Regions from separate parts of the Marinobacter halotolerans genome, predicted to be linked through region 1. Evidence: predicted binding sites of a transcription regulator. Region 1 holds the regulator's gene; the other holds the start of a gene.
What was found. Region 1 encodes sigma-54, which starts transcription at its own class of promoters, with help from an activator protein. Its sites were predicted from a motif close to ANTGGCATNNANNTTGCTNT; they were not measured.

Region 1 (4,201 bases):
GAGGCACCCCGTGCTTGAAGCCGAAAGACTGGAACAGCAGTGCCAGTTCCTGTTGCCGCCGACCGGCAACCCGCTGTTTGACCATGTCGCGGAGCTCGTACATCGACATGCCGGTGGTTTCGATATAAAGGTCAGCCAGCCGGGACAGGGGCTCCAGGAGCTGCTTTTCGTTACCAATGGCTTCCCGAAGGGAGGTTCTGTCATCGCTCAAAGGGTGTTTGCGGCGTGTGGCGTGAAAACGCTGGAGGAGGGATTGTTCGTCCGCATCCAGGTAGATGATCTCGACTGTCACACCGGTCTGCTGCAGGCTGTGGTAGAGGCTTTCAAAGTTGCTGAGTTCGCCGGAGAGGTTACGGGCATCGATGCTGACCGCCATTTTGGCCAGCCTGCCGCCGGATGACTGCCCGGTCGCCTCCTGGATCAGAGGAACCAGCAGGCCGATGGGCAGATTGTCGATACAGTAAAAGCCCAGATCCTCGAGTACATGCAGTACTGTACTTTTACCGGAACCAGAGCGGCCGCTGACAATGATCAGTTTCATGCCGGGTCACCTCAAAGACGAAAGATTTCAGGGGCTGTCGGCGAGCATCTGCCGGTAGAGCGTTTCTCCATCCGTACACTGACGCAGATGGTCACAGAAGGCGCGATCATTGAACTTCTCGGCAATCTGGCTCAGCAGCTCGAGGTGTTCACTGGTTGCCTCTTTCGGTACGACGAGGGCAAACACAAGATCCACCGGTTGGTTGTCGATGGCATCGAAGCTGACACCTTCCTCCAGTGTCATCAGCAGGCCAACGACGTGGTCCAGCCCGTCCAGACGGCAGTGGGGGATGGCGATACCCTGGCCAATGCCGGTGCTGCCCAGTCGCTCTCTGGAGACCAGATTATTGAATATCTGGGCGTCGCTGAGGGTTTCATCGCGGTGCTGAATCTGTTCCGCGATGGTTTCCATTACCCGCTTCTTACTGGAGGCCGGCACCCTGCAGAGTGTCAGTTCCGGGGCGAGAATGTTCTCGATGGTCAGGGTTGTGTCGGTCATGAATCGACGTCAGTTCCGTAAAAAAAGGCTGCGGCACCTTTCAACTCAAAGCCGGTGGCGAGTAGGCCAATGGCTTGTAAGTCAGCGCCGCAGCTCGATTAGTGACATGCAGGTTTCGGTCTGCCTAGCGGGCGCCGTTGCCGTGCATCCGGTCTACATTCTTTTCTTTGTGCTTGAGTATCTGTCTGTCCAGCTTGTCTACCAGGGCGTCAATCGCCGCGTACATATCCTCGTTCTCAGCCTTTGCGTGAATCTCACCGCCAATCACATGGAGGGTCGCCTCCGCCATTTGCCGCACTTTCTCAACCTCAAGGGTCACCTGACAGTTGCTGATATGGTCAAAGTGACGCTCTAGCTTTTCAAATTTTCCGGAAACGTAATCTTTCAGTGCGGGAGTCAGTTCTACGTGATGGCCTGAAATATTGAGTTGCATTGGCGTCTCCTGTTGTCTGCGAACGGGTGAGTCCTACACCAGTCGCTTTCTTTCGTTGGATGGAGGAATGTGCATTGCCTCGCGGTACTTGGCCACTGTCCGTCGGGCCACTTTTATACCCTGGTCCCCTAGCATGGCTGCAATTTTGCTGTCGCTCAATGGCTTTTTCGGCGTTTCCGCTGAAATCAGTTTCCTGATCATTGCCCGTATGGCGGTCGAGGAACATTCGCCGCCCTCGTCAGTACTGACATGGCTTGAGAAAAAGTACTTGAGCTCAAAAATGCCCCTGGGGGTATGCATGTATTTCTGCGTGGTTACCCGGGATATGGTGGATTCATGCATTTCCACCGCCTGGGCAATGTCCGACAGAATCAGCGGTTTCATCGCCTCTTCGCCATGATCAAGAAAGCCCTGCTGGTGCTCGACAATACGCGTTGCCACCTTTAGCAGGGTTTCGTTACGGCTTTGCAGGCTTTTGATGAACCATTTTGCCTCCTGCAGCTGATCCCGCAGGTAGGTGTTGTCGGCGCTGCTGTCTGCACGCTTGATAAGTGAAGCATAGCTGGCATTCACACGAATGCGCGGGGCAATTTCAGGATTGAGTTCCACGCGCCAGCGCTCGTTGTGCTTCCTGACAATGACGTCCGGGATGACGTAATCCGGTTCGCCCTGATCAATGGTGTCTCCCGGGCGCGGATTCAGCGCCGTGATCAGCGCCAGAACTTCCCGAAGCTGATCTTCTTTCAGGCGACTGCGCCGCAGAAGCTGCGCGTAATCCCGGTTGCCAAGCAGGTTGATGTAGTGGGTGATGACCAGTCTGGCCTGGGCCAACCAGGGTGTATCGGGCGGGAGCTGATTCAGCTGGATCAGTAGACATTCCTGGAGATCCCGGGCGAAAACACCGGGCGGATCGAAATGTTGCAGACGGTGAAGCACGGCTTCGACTTCGTCCAGCTCCAGCGGGTCTTCGTCCGATTCCTCGACCATGCCGGAGTGGATTTCTTCCAGTGGCGAGGTGAGGTAGCCGTTGTTGTTCACTGCATCAAGTAGCGCGTGGGCGATGGCCTGATCCCGCTCACTCAGTGGTGTGAGATTTAGCTGCCATTCCAGGTGATCCCGCAGGGTTTCGGTCGGGGAGTTGCGGGTCTCGAAGTCGTGGTCGTTTTCGTCGTCGTTTCGGGCGGCCGGGGCAGGAGCTGACTGATAGATATCGTCCCAGGCGGTGTCGACGGGCAGGTCATCCGGGATTGTGTCGGGACTGTCGGTTTCCGATGCCCAGTCCGGGCCGTTTTCCGATTCGTCCCAATCACTGGAGGCCTCGGTTTCCGCGGCGCTGGCTGTGTGCTCTTCGTTATTCGCCGCGTCCTGTTCATCGCGCTCGGACTCCGCGGTATCACCGACCTGATCCTCTTCCTCGGACGTTTCCAGCATGGGGTTGGATTCCAGTGCCTGCTGGATTTCCTGCTGAAGGTCTAGCGTCGAAAGCTGCAAGAGGCGGATGGCCTGTTGCAACTGGGGCGTCATGGTCAGGCTCTGGCCCATCTTTAATTGTAATGAGGCTTTCATAACCATGATTCAGGGTCCGTCACTCGGTCTCTCAGGTGCAAGGCGTTGACAAAAACTCTATGTATGTTGGCAACTTGCCATACCAAGCAAGTTCTTTGCCGAGTGTACTTGCTTGCGGATGGCAAAACAATTGGCTGCTGTGCCTGTTGTCACGGGGATTCATACTAAAGCCTGAACTCGTTACCAAGGTAAACTTCCTTGACCTGCTGGTTGGCGAGGATCTGCTCAGCGTTGCCGGAGGCAATAATATGTCCGCCGCTGACAATGTAGGCGTTCTCGCAGATGTCGAGGGTTTCGCGCACGTTGTGATCGGTGATCAGAACGCCTATGCCCTTGTCCCTCAGGTGGCGGACAATCTGCTTGATGTCGCTGACGGAAATAGGGTCTACGCCGGCAAAGGGTTCGTCCAGCAGTATGAAGGCCGGCTCCATGGCCAGGGCCCTGGCGATTTCCACCCGCCGGCGCTCACCGCCTGACAGCGCCATGCCAACGCTGTCGCGAATGTGGTTGATGTGAAACTCTTCCAGCAGTTCTTCGGCCTTGGCTTCCCGCTCACTGCGTTTCAGCTCTGATCGGGTCTCCAGAATAGCCATGATGTTGTCGCGAACGGTCAGTTTGCGAAATACCGAGGCTTCCTGGGGCAGATAGCCGATGCCCTGGCGCGCGCGGCCATGCATGGGCAGGGGAGTGATGTCCTTGCTGTCGATGGTCACGCGGCCGTTGTCGGCGGGTACAAGCCCGACAATCATATAAAAACAGGTGGTTTTGCCGGCGCCGTTGGGGCCAAGGAGGCCGACTATCTCGCCACTTCTGATTTCCAACGAGACGTCGATGACCACTTTTTTCTGCTTGTAGCTTTTCGCCAGATTACTGGCTCTCAGAACTGCCATCCGGTCCCTTCTTGTCAGTGCTGCGTGGCTGAATAACCATTTCCACCCGGCCGTCGCCACCACCGGACTCGTCGGAGCCCTCGGCGGTCACGATACGTTCGGCGCTATCATAATGAATGACCTGCCCGCGAAAAAGGTTTCCGCCCTGCTCAATCACAGCCTCGCCTCTGAAAGTGACCCGGTTGTCCTCCGCCGACCACTGGATTTCCAGGGCGCGGGCATCGGTTTCTCCCTGGCCTTCGACGGCTGGTTGCCGGTACCTGGCCGGCTGGC
Region 2 (4,201 bases), 1.9 Mb from region 1:
GTCATCCGAGGCAGGGATGCTGTAGGGGATGTATGATTCAATCCACAAGGAGCCGGTTATGAATTTTCGAACATTTCTGAGTGCCCTCTGCGGCCTACTCACCCTGATGTCCGCCTGGACAGCGGTTAACGCAGCCCAGGCCTCTCTGGAGATGGAATCTGTGCAGCTCGGGCCGCGGCCGTTCTGGCTGGTGGCGGATATGGACGAAAGCCCGCTGAAAACCCGGTTGCAGGCCTGCGACATCCGCAACGTCAAGGCCGCGGACTTCTCTATTGGCCATCGTGGCGCACCCCTTCAGTTCCCTGAACACACCCGGGAATCCTATATCGCCGCCGCACGCATGGGCGCTGGCATTGTCGAGTGTGATGTTGCCTTCACCAAAGACCGGGAACTGGTCTGCCGCCACGCCCAGAATGACCTTCACACCACCACCAATATCGTGACGGTGCCGCAACTGAACGCCAAGTGCACCCAGCCCTTCGTTCCCGCCGACCCGGCCACCGGCACGCCAGCAAAGGCAGAATGCCGAACCAGCGACATCACCCTGGCGGAATTCAGAAGCCTCGAGGGCAAGATGGATGCATTTGATCCCATGGCGACAACGCCACAGGAATACCTGGGCGGAACAGCGGACTGGCGCACGGACCTGTACGCCAGCCGTGGCACGTTGATGACCCATAGGGAAAGCATTGAGCTATTCCAGGAACTGGGCGTGAAATTCACCCCGGAGCTGAAATCGCCTGTGGTGAAGATGCCCTTCGAGGGCGAATACAGCCAGCAGGACTACGCCCGCCAGATGATCCAGGATTATGTGGATGCCGGCGTGAAACCCGGGCATGTCTGGCCTCAGTCTTTCAATCTTGAGGATGTTCTGTTCTGGGTGAATCAGACGCCTCGCTTTGGCGAGCAGGCGGTGTTCCTGGATGAGGCGGCCCCCACGCCCGCCAACAGTTCACTGGCCCACATGGAAGAACTGAAAAGCCGTGGCGTGAATATTATTGCCCCGGCACTCTGGAAGATGCTGGCGCCCGGCCAGAACGGTGACATTGTCCCCTCAGACTACGCGCAGAATGCCCGCAAAGCCGGCCTCGACATGATTGCCTGGACTGTGGAGCGCAGCGGCCCCCTGGCCGAGGGCGGAGGCTGGTATTACCAGACAGTATCAGACGCCATCGACAATGATGGGGATATGCTTGAGGTCATTGACGTGCTTGCAAAAGATGTCGGCGTTATCGGTATCTTTTCGGACTGGCCGGCAACCACCACATTCTATGCCAACTGCATGGGGCTGACCGGCAAAAGCCACTGACACCCTGCAGTCGGCACTCTGCTTAACTCGCTGGCGACGCGCTGTCGTCAGCAGATGATGCTTTTTCAAGGACTTCTACCCGCTTCTCCAGCGCTTCCACTTTTTCACGGGTCTTCATCAGGACGGCCTGCTGGGCATCAAACTCTTCCCGGGTGACCAGTTCCAGTCTGGACAGCACGGTCATCACCGTGGCCCTGGCCTGCGCCTCGAAGTCCTCGCGCGCCGCACGCGCCATATCCGGAACAAACTGGCCAAACTGCCCCTGCAACTGGTTAAAAAAATCCTGGGGACCTTTCACAAGACACCTCGTTAATAACTCGGAATAATGACCTGGAAGTGTATCACACCGTGACCCCTGCCATACTGGGGGCGGTACACCCTATAATGGCGATTCAGGGGAGACGAGGCGCGTACAGAGCCTGTGCATTATTTTGGTTCATTCGCCCCCCTGTGGCGCTGTTTTGGTGCACCAGAACGGTCCATTTTGGATCAGTGTATTGCTATATAACTGATATTTAAGATTTTTTTTGCGTTGGCACACACGATGCTAAAAGCCTTGTACGCAATCCGCACAATTGGTGTGCGAGGTGGCAGCATCCCGAACTCAATACAAGGGACCCGAAGAATCCTGACTTTTGAGACGGCTTTACCAAGGAGAAACCCATGAAACTTGTGACAGCGATCATCAAGCCTTTCAAGTTGGATGATGTCCGTGAGGCACTATCCGAGATTGGCGTACAAGGCGTAACGGTCACTGAAGTCAAAGGCTTCGGTCGCCAGAAAGGCCACACAGAGCTCTACCGGGGCGCAGAATACGTGGTGGACTTCCTGCCGAAAGTGAAGGTTGAAGTCGCCATTGGCGAAAATCTTCTGGACCAGGTCATCGAGTCCATCACCAAAGCCGCCAACACCGGCAAGATCGGCGACGGCAAAATTTTCGTGACCGAACTGGAACAGGCCATCCGGATCCGGACTGGCGAGACGGGCGAAGAGGCCGTCTGATCCGGTAGCACGGTCAGAACCAGCCAACGCAAAAATTTTAACGCCAAAAGATTAGCCTCGTGCGGAGGGCTTACCAATGGAAAGTAATCTCAATTATATTTTTGAATTGCAGTACGCAATGGATACGTTCTACTTCCTGATTTGCGGTGCTCTGGTCATGTGGATGGCCGCGGGTTTCGCCATGCTGGAAGCCGGACTTGTCCGTGCGAAAAACACCACTGAAATCCTGACCAAGAACGTCGCCCTGTTCGCAATCGCTTGTACCATGTACCTCATCTGCGGCTACGACATCATGTACGGCGGCGGCATCTTCCTGAGTGGCATCACTACCGTTGCCGGCATGGACGAAGCAGCTGTTGCAGGCATTCTGGCCGCCTCGGCCGAAGCTGGCTTCGGTGACATGGGCGAGTACAGCGGCGCCTCTGACTTCTTCTTCCAGGTCGTGTTCGTGGCAACTGCCATGTCCATCGTCTCCGGTGCTGTTGCAGAGCGCATGAAGCTCTGGGCTTTCCTGATCTTCGCAGTGGTCATGACCGGCTTCATCTATCCGATGCAAGGCGCATGGACCTGGAACGGCGACGCGGTTTTCGGAATCTATGAACTGAGCTACAGCGACTATGCCGGTTCCGGTATCGTTCACATGGCCGGCGCTGCCGCTGCCCTGGCTGGTGTACTCCTGCTGGGTTCGCGTAAAGGCAAATATGGCGCGAATGGCCAGATCAAGGCCTTCCCGGGTGCAAACCTGCCCCTGGCGACCCTCGGTATGTTCATTCTGTGGATGGGCTGGTTCGGCTTCAACGGCGGTTCTACCCTGAAACTGGGTGGCATCGGTGTAGCCAACGAAGTGGCCAACGTATTCCTGAACACCAACGCAGCCGCTTCCGGTGGCCTGATTGCAGCTCTGCTGGTTGCCCGCATCATGTTCGGCAAGGCTGACCTGACCATGGCCCTGAACGGCGCTTTGGCTGGTCTGGTAGCCATCACTGCTGAACCTGCCGACCCTTCACCTCTGCTGGCCACCATCATCGGTGCCATCGGTGGTGTAATCGTTGTGTTCTCCATCGTGTTCCTGGATAAGATCCGCATTGACGATCCAGTCGGCGCGATCTCTGTCCACGGTGTGGTCGGTATCTGGGGTATCTTCGCAGTACTGCTGTCCGACGCTGACGCAACCTTCATGGGACAGCTGGTCGGCATGCTGACCATCTTCGTCTGGGTTTTCGTCACCAGCCTGATCGTCTGGGGCATCATCAAGGCCGTCATGGGCCTGCGCGTCAGCGAAGAAATCGAGTACGAGGGTGTGGACGTTGCCGAGTGCGGCATGGAAGCCTACCCGGAGTTTGTCAGCGCCAAGTAATACCGGCTGACTACTCAAACAAAAAGGGGCGCCAGATGGCGCCCCTTTTTTTTCTTCTTCAACGCTCGCTGGACATAACCTCGTCTTCCAGCACATCCACCATAAACTGCGGCATCGCCAGTGCACCCCGGTGGATATCGGCATTGTAATAACGGGTCACAAACGGGCGCTGGTCCGCATCTTCCTCCCGGAAGTACACCACCGGCTTTTCCTTGCCAGCCATGGTGCAGCTCCACCAGCCTGTTGGATAGACCGGCTGAGGGAACGGCAGCGTACGAACATGGTCGAATCCGGCCTTTTTCATATCATCATGGATGTTCTTGATGATGGTGTTGGTGTGTAGCAGGGGCGATTCGCTCTGTTGCACGATAATGCCGCCGTCCCGCAGGGCCAGCATGCAGTCACGATAGAAATCCAGGGCGAACAGGCCTTCGGCGGGGCCAACCGGGTCAGTACTGTCGATGATAATGATATCGAGACTGTCCGGCGCAATGTCCCGTATCCACTGGATACCGTCGCCAAAGAAGAAGTTG

Region 2: a site for sigma-54 is predicted at 1,841-1,860, ahead of glnK (P-II family nitrogen regulator). Genes of this name have one in related genera too.

What each region holds. Positions count from the first base shown of each region.
Region 1 is NZ_VMHP01000001.1:264,557-268,757, reverse strand. It holds gene rapZ (RNase adapter RapZ) at 1-541, opposite strand, end outside; gene ptsN (PTS IIA-like nitrogen regulatory protein PtsN) at 569-1,039, opposite strand; gene hpf (ribosome hibernation promoting factor) at 1,164-1,472, opposite strand; gene FPL19_RS01160 (RNA polymerase factor sigma-54) at 1,506-3,044, opposite strand; gene lptB (LPS export ABC transporter ATP-binding protein) at 3,203-3,928, opposite strand; gene lptA (lipopolysaccharide transport periplasmic protein LptA) at 3,906-4,201, opposite strand, start outside.
Region 2 is NZ_VMHP01000001.1:2,131,839-2,136,039, reverse strand. It holds gene FPL19_RS09820 (glycerophosphodiester phosphodiesterase family protein) at 107-1,309, shown strand; gene FPL19_RS09815 (accessory factor UbiK family protein) at 1,332-1,607, opposite strand; gene glnK (P-II family nitrogen regulator) at 1,973-2,311, shown strand; gene FPL19_RS09805 (ammonium transporter) at 2,388-3,668, shown strand; gene speE (polyamine aminopropyltransferase) at 3,727-4,201, opposite strand, start outside.